3 regions of the Methylobacterium fujisawaense genome follow, and region 2 is predicted to be linked to each of the others. Evidence: riboswitches for the same ligand, from Rfam matches in the RefSeq annotation. Region 2 holds a riboswitch; each other region holds the start of a gene.
The links. A riboswitch is a leader RNA that binds a small molecule or an ion and turns the genes downstream of it on or off. The one in region 2 is predicted to bind fluoride.

Region 1 (3,857 bases), 2.0 Mb from region 2:
AGCCCAGCGGCGGCCCCGACGCCAAGGAGCCCTGGTGGCTGCCGGCCAAGGACGTGGCGATCACCGATTCCTGGAGCCCGGATCCCGAGACCATCAAGGTCGGCGAGACCACCCGCCGGATCGTCACCCTGGAGGCGCAGGGCATGGTCGCGGAGGGCCTGCCGCCCCGGCCGGTCATGCGCACCCGCGGCATCATCACCTTCGCGGGCCCCGTCACCCGCGAGACCCTGCTGACCCCCTCGGGCCCCGTGGCGCGGGCCACCTACCAGTGGGACGTGAAGCCCGGCGTGCCGGAGATCATCCCCCTCGACGCCATCGCGATCCCGTGGTTCGACACCAACACCCGCACCATGCGCGAGACCGAGATCCCGGCCCGGCAGATCGGCGGCGGCCTGCCCGACCGGGAGACCGACCGGGCGCCCCCCGCGATCCCCTCGCCGCTCGTGGTCGCCGCCTCGGCGCTGGCCGCCTTCGGGTTGGGCTTGGCGCTGATCGGCTTCGGCCTGGGCCGGCCCTCCTTGCGCCTGTCCCGCCCGACCCGGCGCGCGCTGCAGGCGGCGGCCCGTTCCGGAGATCCCGCCGGGTTCCGCGCGGTCCTGGACACGGCGATGCGGGAAGCGCCGGATCTGGCTCGCATCTGGCGGGCGCGGCCCGGTCTTGTCGCATCCTTCGCGGCTCTCGACCGGTCGGTGTTCGGCGCATCGGGCGCGCCGGTCCCGGACCTGAGGGCATTGGCCAACGCCCTGTCCCGGTCCGAACCGGTCGCCGCCGCGGCCCGGGAACCGGACCGGCTCGCCCCCCTCGACGGTCCGGCCCGCTGACTGATCGTCGGCTTGTGAACGCGCCTCCGGGAACGGCGCGCCGCATGGCGGCTTGGGCTGCCGGCGCTGATCGCCACCGGAGATTTCGTTCATGCCCGCGATCCTGAACAGACCCGCATGTGCGCTGGCCGCGATGCTCGTCCTCGGCCTGGTCGTCCCCACCGCGCTGCCGTCGGCGGCCTTCGCCCGGTCCTCCGGCACCGAGCGCACGCTGAAGATGGTCGACACCGACAAGGACGGCACGATCGATCTGGCCGAGGCCCAGGCCGCGGCCGGCAAGGTCTTCGACGCCGCCGAGACCGACAAGGACGGGACCGTCGACGCCAAGGAGCTGAAGGGCCGGGTCAGCAAGACGGACCTGAAGGCCGCCGACACCGACAACGACGGCACCCTCGACCGCAAGGAATACCTCGCCCTGGTCGAGCAGCGCTTCAAGGCGGCCGATCCCGACAAGGACGGCACGCTCGACGCCAAGGAACTCAAGACCCCGGCCGGAGGCAGCCTGCTGCAGCTCCTGAAATAGGCGCGTATCCCGGAGACTCCGCCGTTGCACAGTCCATGAGCAAGTATTATTCCTGTGCAACGGCTCAAGTTCTGGGCAGGCATCAATATTTTGCACTATCTTGCGTCATCTGAATTGGCCTCGTAGGTTTCGGTCATCCGGGCGGCAAAGCATCGGATGAACCACCAGGGAGGAGCGCGATGGCACGCGCCAACGAGGTCAAGGACAGGTTCCGCGCGCGGCTGCAGGAGGCGGATGCCCGCAGCAACGACTTCCGCAAGAAACTCCTGGAGGAAGGCGCCCGGGCGCTGGAGCCGGTGGTCGGCGTCCTGAACCTCATGGCCGAGGTGCTCAACGAGGAGGACAACGTCCACGGCAGCATCACCGGCCTCGAGGCCAAGATCGATCAGGACAACTTCATCAGCCTCTGCGCGCGGCTGCGCGGGACCGACACCGAGCAGAAGATCAAGATCAAGTACGGTCCGGAACTCGGCGGCAGCAACTACATCTCGGTCTCGGGCCTGAACCAGCGCTACAACGAGCGCCTCGTGCCGGGGGCTGCGAGCTGCGCCATCGGCCGGACCGTCGGCAGCGACATCCAGCTCGACGAGCACCGGGGCGACGAGCTGGCCGAGGTGGTCCGCGAGGTGGTCGAGGATTTCTATGCCGCCCAGATCGAGCAGCGCAGCCACTTCGCCTACGCTCGCTGAGCCTTGCGGCTTCGCCGATCGATCCAGCGCGGTGGGTTCATGACAGGGCGCGGGTCCGCTCTCCCGCACGGGAGGGGACCCGCGCTGATCCGAACCGATCTGTGACCCCGCCGCGCCCCCCCGACCCACCAGCGCGGGAGCCGGAAAACCGGATTCCCCTTCCCGGCATCCTGCGCTAAGCCTGTCCCGATGGGGATGGAGCGCCCCGACAACCGCCCGACTCGGAGGCCGGGCTGATGGCTCCTACCGCACGGGCGCGCCTCAGCCGTCCGCGGTGGGGCCGTGCGCCGAAGCCGCGACAGGACGTGGCTGCCCGACCGAACAGGAAGGGCCGGCATGATCAACACCCTCATCGTCGTTGTCGGAGCCGGGCTCGGGGGCGGGTGCCGCCATGGGATCAACGTGGCGGTCGCCCGGCTGCTGCCGGGCCTCGGCTTCCCCCTGGCCACGCTGATCATCAACGTGCTGGGCTCGTTCCTGATGGGCGTGCTCGCCGAGGGCTTCGCCCTGCGCGGCGCGGCGGGTCACCCGGCACGGCTGTTCCTGACCACGGGCGTGCTCGGCGGCTTCACCACCTTCTCGACCTTCTCCCTGGACGCGATCAGCCTGTACCACCGGGGCGAGACCGCCGCCGCCGCCCTCTACGTTGGGGCCTCGGTGGCGACCGGTCTGATCGGGCTGGTGGCGGGCCTCACCCTGGTGCGGGCGGTCCTGAGCGGCAGCTGAGGCCGTCCCGGCTTCAAAAGGGCTGCGAGCTTTTGCGGCTCCGGGGCGGAGCCCGGGTCGTTCAGGGGCTCCGCCCCCGAACCCCGCCAAAGGGCTGAGCCCTTCGGAAACCCCTCTCAATCCGCGATGAACTTCAGCCGGTGGTCGCGGTAGAGGTCGACGATCGCCGCCGCGGTCTCCTCGATGGAGCGGCGCGTCACGTCGATGGTCGGCCAGCGGTTCCGGGTGAACAGCCGGCGGGAGGCGGTGATCTCGTCCGCCACCGCCGAGCGATCGACGTAGAGGGACGATTCGTCGGCGTTGAGGCTGGAGAGCCGGTTCTGGCGGATCTGCACGATCCGCTCCGGCGAGGCGAACAGCCCGACCACCAGGGGCTTGCGGGCGCGCTCGATCGCCGGCGGCAGCGGCATGCCCGGCACCAGCGGCAGGTTGGTGGTCTTGAGGCCGCGATTGGCGAGGTAGATCGAGGTCGGCGTCTTCGAGGTCCGGCTGACGCCGAGCAGGATGACGTCCGCGTCCTCGAGATCCTCCGGCAGGTTGCCGTCGTCGTGGGCCAGGGTGAAGTTCATCGCGTCGATGCGCTTGAAGTACTCGGCGTTCAGCATGTGCTGGGCGCCGGGCCGGGCCGTGGTCTCGGCGCCGAGATAGGCGCGCAGCAGGTCGTGGACCGGCCGCAGCACCGACAGGCAGGGCGAGCCGGTCTCCCGGGCGACCTCCTCCAGCCGCTCGCCGAGGTCGCCCCCCACCAGGGTGTAGAGGACAAGACCCGGCGCCGCCCGGATCTCCGAGATCACCCGGTCGAGCTGCGCGGCCGAGCGCACCAGCGGATAGACGTGCTCGATCGCCGACACGCCCTCGTACTGCGCGGCCGCCGCGCGCCCGACATTGATCAGCGTCTCGCCGGTGGAGTCGGAGACGAGGTGGAGGTGGAAGTAGCTGCGGCCCATTCCGATCGCCTCTGCGGTCGCCTTTCGCGGCGCCCACGTTGTCCACCGCCGGCCGCCAGGGGAGTCGATGAGTGTGGATAGGATGCCCCGCCGGGCCGGTCCAGGGCGATACCGGTGCGCGCTATCGACTCCGCCGTTCACAGGCAGACGA
Region 2 (3,857 bases):
CAGGATGAACCACGGAACCAGGCGGTGAACCGCGATGCGGCCGGGCTTCGGACGCACGCCGGCTGTGACGTGCGGCGCGGCCTCGTCCGCCTCCTCGCGCAAGTGGCTGGCACCGAGCGACAGGGCCAGCACGACCGGACCCAGCATCAACACGCGGACGAGTTTGACCAGCGTGCCAACCTGAACGCTGAGGGCGGCCACCGGCGCGGTCGCGGCCAGGACCTGCGGCACGGCATAGACGGTCAGGCCCGCCAGTACCCCGTACTGCATCGGTGACAGATCGAGCAGCGGCACGAGGAGCGGCAGGCCGAGAACCACGAGGACGCCGAGCACGGCGGTGAACGCGATGGAGGACGCGACGTCCTCACCGTCGGCGCCGATCACCGGCGCGGTCGCGGCGATTGCCGAGTTGCCGCAGATCGAGTTCCCGCAAGCGACTAGGATGGCCAACCGCGGGTGCAGGCCCAAGGCGCGACCGATGCCGTAGCTCACGGCGATGGCCAGCAGCACGACGCCGGCGATGCCGATGAGGAGACCGGGGCCGGCGGCAAGCAGGGTCCCGACGCTGAGTGAGGCTCCGAGCAAGACCACGGCGACTTCGAGCACGGTCTTGGCGCCAAAGGCGATACCGGGGAAGAACCGCGGACCAGGGTTCCAGGCCGTACGGAGCGCCGTGCCGAGCACGATGGCGAGTACCAGCGCTTCTAGCCACGCGCGGCCGAACACACGCTCCTCGATGGTCTCCAGGCCGATCGCGACAGCCGTGACCGCGAGGCAAAGGCCAAACCCCGGCAAGATCCGCCTGGTGAACTGAGCGATGGAAGGGGCGGTGGCGTCACGCGGCATGGCAGTCAGCTCCAGGGCAACGACCCATCATTGTTACCGGGAAGCTTTCATTCCAACAGAACTATCAGATCTTTTTGATCTGCGAACGAGATCGCTCGAACCGCTGGCAGATCATATTTGTTGGATCTGACGTGAAAGTGTAGGTCAACGCAGACGCTGAGGTTTTCACGTTCCCGACAGCGGCCAAGCTGGTGCTGTCCACGATCTCGGCCGCACCGCAGTGTGGCGAGGACAGCGATTTCAATTTGCGGTTACCCTCAAATAAACCGGCAGAGATCCACCTCCAAGCCGCCATTCCGCTGGCGACCCAGGCTGTGTCAAAACTTGAATGCTGTCAGCCGTTGTGGAAAAATGTTCTTTCGAAGGAGAGTGACATCGGCCTGACGGGCTTCCTGTGACCATCGGTCAGTCGCTTTGGAGATCCCTCGCGGTTGCTGCGGCGACGTTTGTTCTCTGACTTCGCAGCACATCCGCGTTTTGACACAGCCTCTACCCGATCCAATCATTCTTCCGACCACGCCCAAATTCAAAAAACGGACGCACCAGGCTCCATTCGGCTTGTCGCTCGGAGGCAGCACACTGGCTAGTTCCTGCCACGATCGCACTGGGTTGCGCACTTGATTTGGACGGACTGGCTGTTACGTACAGTTTCGGGAATGGGGTCTCCCGTACAACCGCCCTCAGGGCTGATGACTCCTATCGTTGCCAACGCGCGATAGGAGTGTGCCTTGTCCCCAGCCCGTCCCCCCGGATCATTTATTGAGTTCTGCCGTCCCGCCTCCGCCGGGAGCGCACGGTCATGAACCTCGCCGCCATCAGCCCGGGTACGGCACCGTTCGACGAGATTAACGTCGTCATCGAGGTGCCCATCGGCGGCCCGCCGATCAAGTACGAGATGGACAAGGCGTCCGGCGCCCTGGTCGTCGACCGCTTCCTCTACACCCCCATGCACTACCCCGGGAATTACGGGTTCATCCCCAACACCCTGTCGGAGGACGGGGACCCTTGCGACGTGCTGGTGGCCAACACCCGGGCGATCCAGCCCGGCGCCATGATCGCCGTGCGGCCGGTCGGGGTTCTCCTGATGGAGGACGAGCACGGCCCCGACGAGAAGATTATCGGCGTGCCGGCCGCGCGGCTGACGCGGCGTTACGACGGCGTCCGGGCGCACACCGACCTACCCGAGATCACCCGCCAGCAGATCCAGCACTTCTTCGAGCACTACAAGGACCTGGAACCCGGCAAGTGGGTGCGCATCACCGGCTGGGCGGATGCGGACCGGGCCCGCGAGCTGGTCGCCGCCGCCGAACAGCGGCATCGGGAGAAGGTAACCTTCCTGTGAACCCCGGCTGGCCTGCGGGCACGCCGAACCTGGTCCTCGTGCGGCACGGCGAGAGCGAGGCGAACCGAGACAATCGGTTCACCGGGTGGCTCGACCCGCCGCTGACGGCACGGGGTATCGCGGAGGCCCGTGCGGCAGGCGCCACGCTCGCCGCACAGGGACTGTCCGTCCGAACCGCCTTCGCGTCGCCCTTGCTGCGGGCAGTGGCTAGTTGCGCCCTCGTACTGGAGGCACTGGGTCAAGCGGAGGTGCGCCCGCGTCTCTGCGAGGCCCTGGTCGAACGCGACTACGGGGAGTTGAGCGGCATGGACAGGGACGGGGCATGCGAACGCTGGCCGCCGGGCCAAGTCGAGCGATGGCGGCGCTCCTACGCGGAAGCGCCGCCTGGGGGCGAAAGCCTGCGCGACACGGCGGCGCGCGTCATGCTCGGCTACGTGCGGGAGATCCTGCCGGCGGCCATGCGCGGCACGACTCTGGTCGTCGCCCACCGGAACTCGTTGCGGGCCCTGGTCATGGCCTTGGACGGCCTCTCCCCGGACGAGGTCGAGGACCTTGAGCTGCCCACCTGCGCGATGCGCCTCTACACGCTGGCTCCTGACACTGCCGTCCTGTCGCAGACGTCCCTGGAACCAAACCTGCACGCCGTCGAAGGAGGAAGCTGATGGCCAAGTCGCCCCAGGACGATCCCGATCCCGAGATGAGGGACATAGACGAGATGGGACGCCTGGAACGGCGCCGTGCGGAGGGCAAGGCGCCATTTCCGCGTGCCGTCGTGACCGGCATCGCCATCGTTGTCATCGCGGTCGCAACCATCTGGCTGCTGTCCCGCTGAGCGTCAGGCCACCAATCCGGCGGGTCGAGTTCAGACCCGCCGGACCGCGCCCTTGGCCGCGCTGGTCGTGAGCATTGCGTAGGCGCGGAGCGCCCCGCTGACCTTGCGCTTGCGCGGAGCCGCCGGTTGCCAACCCGCGGTCTCCTGGGCAACACGCCGCCGGTCGAGCTCCGCCGCGTCCACGTCGAGGTGGATGCGTCGGTTCGGGATGTCGATGGCGATCCGGTCCCCGTCGCGCACGAGACCGATCAGCCCGCCCTCGGCCGCTTCCGGGGAGACGTGGCCGATCGAGAGACCGGAGGATCCGCCGGAGAACCGCCCGTCGGTGACCAGGGCGCAGGCCTTACCCAGCCCCTTCGATTTCAGGTAGCTCGTCGGGTACAGCATCTCCTGCATGCCGGGACCGCCGCGGGGTCCCTCGTAGCGGATCAGCACCACCTCGCCGGCCGTCACTTTGCCGTTGAGAATGCCGTCCACCGCCGCGTCCTGGCTCTCGAAGACCCGGGCTGTGCCGTCGAAGACCAGGTTCGAAGCGTCGACGCCTGCGGTCTTCACGATGCAGCCGTCCTCGGCCAAGTTGCCGAACAGGACCGCCAAGCCGCCGTCCCGGGAGTAGGCATGCGCGGCATCGCGAATGACGCCGCCCTCCCGGTCGACGTCGAGCTCGTCGAAGCGGGATTCCTGGCTGAACGCCACCTGGGTCGGCACGCCGCCGGGGGCGGCGCGGTAGAAGGTCTGGACCGAGGCGGCCGGTTCGCCGCGCACGTCCCAGCGGGCGAGCGCGCCGCCGAGCGTACCGGCAGAAACGTTGCCGACCGTGGTGTCGATCAGCCCGGC
Region 3 (3,857 bases), 2.2 Mb from region 2:
CGTTCGAGGGCATCGACCGGGTAGGCTTCCGGCACGTCGCGCCGGAAATAGGCCCACAGCACCAGCAGCGTCGCCGCCAGGGACACCAGGTTCACCGGCACCATCACGGCGGCGTACCGGCCGAAGGTCACGGCGAAGAAGTTGGCGGAGACGATGTTGACCAGGTTGGAGATCACCAGCGGCAGGGAGGTGCTGTCCGCCACGAACCCGCAGGCGACGATGAACGCCAGGGCCGCCGCCGGCTTGAAATCGAGCCGGAGCAGGATCGCCAGCACGATCGGCGTCAGCAGCAGCGCCGCGCCGTCGTTGGCGAACACCGCCGCGATGGCCGCGCCGAGGAGCACGACCAGCGGGAACAGCCGCCGGCCCCGGCCGCCGCCCCAGCGGGCGATGTGCAGGGCCGCCCAATGGAAGAACCCGGCCTCATCGAGCAGCAGGGAGAGGATGATGAGCGCCACGAAGGTGAACGTGGCGTCCCAGACGACATGCCAGACCACCGGAATGTCGCCCGGATGGATCACGCCCGCGGCGAGAGCGACCCCCGCGCCGGCCAGTGCGCTCCATCCGATCCCGAGGCCCCTGGGCTGCCAGATGACGAACACGAGGGTGGCAAGAAAAATGGCGAGCGCGAGCATCCGGGCGTTTTCGTCTTATGGATCGGTGTGAGGCTCAGGCCGTGGCGACGCGGCGGCCGTGCTCGTCCACGACCCGCTCACCGTCTTCCTTGACGAACTCGCCCTGCTGCACCGGCAGAAGATCGAGCACGGCTTCCGACGGTCGGCACAGGCGCACGCCCTTGGGCGTGACCACCAGCGGGCGGTTGAGGAGGATCGGGTGCGCCGCGATGGCGTCCAGGAGCTGCGCATCCGTCAGCGCGGGATCGCCGAGGTTCAGCTCCGCGAACGGCGTGCCGCTCTCCCGCAGCACCGCACGCACCGACAGACCGGCGCGGGCCAGGAGCTGCACCAGCAGCGCCCGCGCGGGCGGGGTTTTGAGGTACTCGATCACGTGCGGCTCGATGCCGGCGTTGCGGATCATCGCGAGGGTGTTGCGGGACGTGCCGCATTCGGGGTTGTGGTAGATCACGACGTCGAACGGCTCAGGCATGGGCGGTCTCTCCAAGGGCGGGGCAGCAGGGTGCCAGGGCGGCCATCGCCGGGGTGCAGACCTCCGGGCGGCCCTGGCAGCAATCTTTCATCAGGAAGGCGATCAGGCCGGACAGCGCCGGGTAGGCGGCGCTGTAGATGATCGAGCGGCCCGCGCGCCGCGATGCGACCAGGCCCGCGTGGCTCAGTTCCTTGAGATGATGGGACACGGTGGCGGCGGAGACGCCCACCGCCTCAGCCAGCACGCCGGAGGCCAGCCCGTCCGGGCCGGCGGTCACGAGCACCCGCACCAGGCGCAGACGGTGCTCCTGGGCGAGGGCCGCGAAGGCGGCGAGGGCTTGCGGCTCGTCCATATTCGTTACAATCTTCAAATCACTCTTTGAACGTACAAGAAAGCTGAACCTTGGACAAGCCGCGCCAGCCTTTCACCGATGGCCTGCCGAACCTGAGCGCCGCGCATTTCGTGGTGCCGACCCGCGCGCGCCTGGAGGCGGTCAAGCCGCTCACCCACGCCCCCCGGTTCCTGATCCTCTACGGCTCCCTGCGGGAGCGCTCGTTCAGCCGCTTCCTCGCCTACGAGGCCGCCCGGCTCCTGGAAGCCATGGGCGGCGAGGTGCGGATCTACGACGCGCACGGCCTGCCCCTGCCCGACGACACGACCGCCGATCATCCGAAGGTGCAGGAGCTGCGCGACCTCTCGATCTGGTCCGAGGGCCAAGTGTGGGTGTCGCCGGAGCGGCACGGCACGCTGACCGGCGTGATGAAAAGCCAGATCGACTGGCTGCCGCTCTCCGAAGGCAGCGTGCGGCCGACCCAGGGCCGCACGCTGGCCGTGATGCAGGTGTCCGGCGGCTCGCAGAGCTTCAACGCCGTGAACAGCCTGCGGATTCTCGGCCGCTGGATGCGGATGATCACGATCCCGAACCAGTCGTCGGTCCCGATGGCCTACAAGGAGTTCGACGAGGCCGGCCGGATGAAGCCGGGGCCGCTCTACGAGCGCGTCGTGGACGTGTGCGAGGAGCTCATGAAGTTCACGCTGCTGACCCGGGAGCGGGCCGACGACCTCGTCGACCGCTACAGCGAGCGGAAGGAGCGCGCGCCGGAGCGGCTGAGCGCCGTGGCCGCCGACATCGGCTTTGTGAAGCGCTGAGACACACCGCCGCCGATGCGACCGTCCACGCGGGCGCCGTCGTGATCGCGGCGGCCACCGGCCGCCCGTGGGGCAGGTCTGTGCGGGTCCCGGCGCCCCGAGGGTCGACCGGATCCGCTGTCGCCGCGTCCACCCTCGGGGGAGCGACGGGTTCGCCCCCCGCACGCCGCAGGCCTGCACGAAGGACCTTGACGAAGGGCCTTGACGCGGTTCGGAGGGGTCCCGTATCTCTCGAGGACGGCAATGGTGTCTGCCGGGCCATCAAGGCCGAACCGCCGTCAGGCTGATGACTCCTACTTCTTGCGATCCCGCAAAGTCTTGCGGCGTCGCATCAAGGGGATGTCATGCGCGCAACCTTCCGAAATCTGTTTACACGCTTCAACGTCGCGGCCTTTGTCCGCACGCGGCACGATCATGCCGTCTCGGTCGCGCGCTGGATCCTGGTTCTGCTGCCCATGGCCGCCGCCGTGGGCTCCCTGTGCGCGGCCTTCCTCTGGAGCCTCGATGCGGCCACCCGGGCGCGCTTCGCCTATCCCGGGCTGCTGTTTCTCCTGCCGCTCGGCGGCTTGGCTATCGGGCTGCTCTACCATCGCTTCGGCCAATCCGTGGAGGGCGGCAACAACCTCATCGTCGAGCAGATCCATGTGCCCGGGGGCGGCGTGCCCCTGCGCATGGCGCCGCTGATCTTCCTCGGCACGGTGGTCACGCATCTGTTCGGCGGATCGGCGGGCCGCGAAGGCACGGCCGTCCAACTGGGCGGCAGCCTCGCAAGCGCCTTCGGCAAGGCGGTCCGCCTGGATGCGCCGAGCTTCCGGATCATGCTGATGGCCGGGATCGCCGCGGGGTTCGGCGCCGTCTTCGGTACGCCACTGGCCGGCGCGGTCTTCGCGCTCGAGGTCCTCGCTGTCGGACGCGTCGAATATGCGGCCCTCGTGCCCTGCCTCGTCGCGGCCGTGGTCGGCGACTGGACCTGTCAGCTGTGGGGCATCGAACACGGGGTCTACCGTATCGACGACCACGCCGGAGCCGTCGGCACGCACATGGTCGAGCCGCTGCTCCTGGCCAAGGTCGCGGTGGCAGGCGTGGCCTTCGGACTGGCCGGCCTGGTGTTCGCCGAGGCGAACCACATGCTCGGCGGATGGTGCAAGCGGGTCATCGCCTTCGCGCCCCTCCGCCCCGTGGCGGGCGGCCTCGCGGTGATCGCCCTGGTCTACCTCTGTGGCACGCGGGATTACCTGGGACTGGGCGTCTGGTCGGCGGATCCGCACGGGCTGACCATCGCCCGCTTCTTCGGTCCGGAGGTGCATCCCTGGAGCTGGGCGCTCAAGATGCTGTTCACGGTCGTCACCCTGAGCGCCGGGTTCAAGGGCGGCGAGGTCACGCCGCTGTTCTTCATCGGCGCGGCCCTCGGCAACGCGCTGGCCGGGGTGCTGGGGGCGCCGGTGGATCTCCTGGCCGGCCTCGGGTTCGTCGCCGTGTTTGCCGGAGCGGCCAACACGCCGCTGGCCTGCACGCTCATGGGTATCGAGCTGTTCGGCGCCACGCACGGCGTCTACATCGCGACCGCCTGCTTCCTGGCCTACCTGTGCTCCGGGCACAGC

Region 1: it holds a riboswitch for fluoride, as region 2 does, so the genes downstream of both, crcB (fluoride efflux transporter CrcB) here and ppa (inorganic diphosphatase) in region 2, are expected to answer to the same signal.
Region 3: it holds a riboswitch for fluoride, as region 2 does, so the genes downstream of both, ABC766_RS18425 (voltage-gated chloride channel family protein) here and ppa (inorganic diphosphatase) in region 2, are expected to answer to the same signal.

What each region holds. Positions count from the first base shown of each region.
Region 1 is NZ_CP155000.1:3,710,324-3,714,180, forward strand. It holds gene ABC766_RS17565 (hypothetical protein) at 1-821, shown strand, start outside; gene ABC766_RS17570 (EF-hand domain-containing protein) at 913-1,344, shown strand; gene ABC766_RS17575 (hypothetical protein) at 1,524-2,033, shown strand; fluoride riboswitch at 2,216-2,286, shown strand; gene crcB (fluoride efflux transporter CrcB) at 2,370-2,759, shown strand; gene ABC766_RS17585 (pyruvate, water dikinase regulatory protein) at 2,876-3,706, opposite strand.
Region 2 is NZ_CP155000.1:1,723,663-1,727,519, reverse strand. It holds gene ABC766_RS08355 (YeiH family protein) at 1-846, opposite strand, end outside; gene ABC766_RS08350 (hypothetical protein) at 1,038-1,244, shown strand; fluoride riboswitch at 1,490-1,552, shown strand; gene ppa (inorganic diphosphatase) at 1,646-2,188, shown strand; gene ABC766_RS08340 (2,3-bisphosphoglycerate-dependent phosphoglycerate mutase) at 2,185-2,850, shown strand; gene ABC766_RS08335 (hypothetical protein) at 2,850-3,020, shown strand; gene ilvD (dihydroxy-acid dehydratase) at 3,051-3,857, opposite strand, start outside.
Region 3 is NZ_CP155000.1:3,895,325-3,899,181, reverse strand. It holds gene ABC766_RS18445 (arsenic transporter) at 1-635, opposite strand, end outside; gene arsC (arsenate reductase (glutaredoxin)) at 670-1,107, opposite strand; gene ABC766_RS18435 (ArsR/SmtB family transcription factor) at 1,100-1,459, opposite strand; gene arsH (arsenical resistance protein ArsH) at 1,510-2,256, shown strand; fluoride riboswitch at 2,487-2,559, shown strand; gene ABC766_RS18425 (voltage-gated chloride channel family protein) at 2,601-3,857, shown strand, end outside.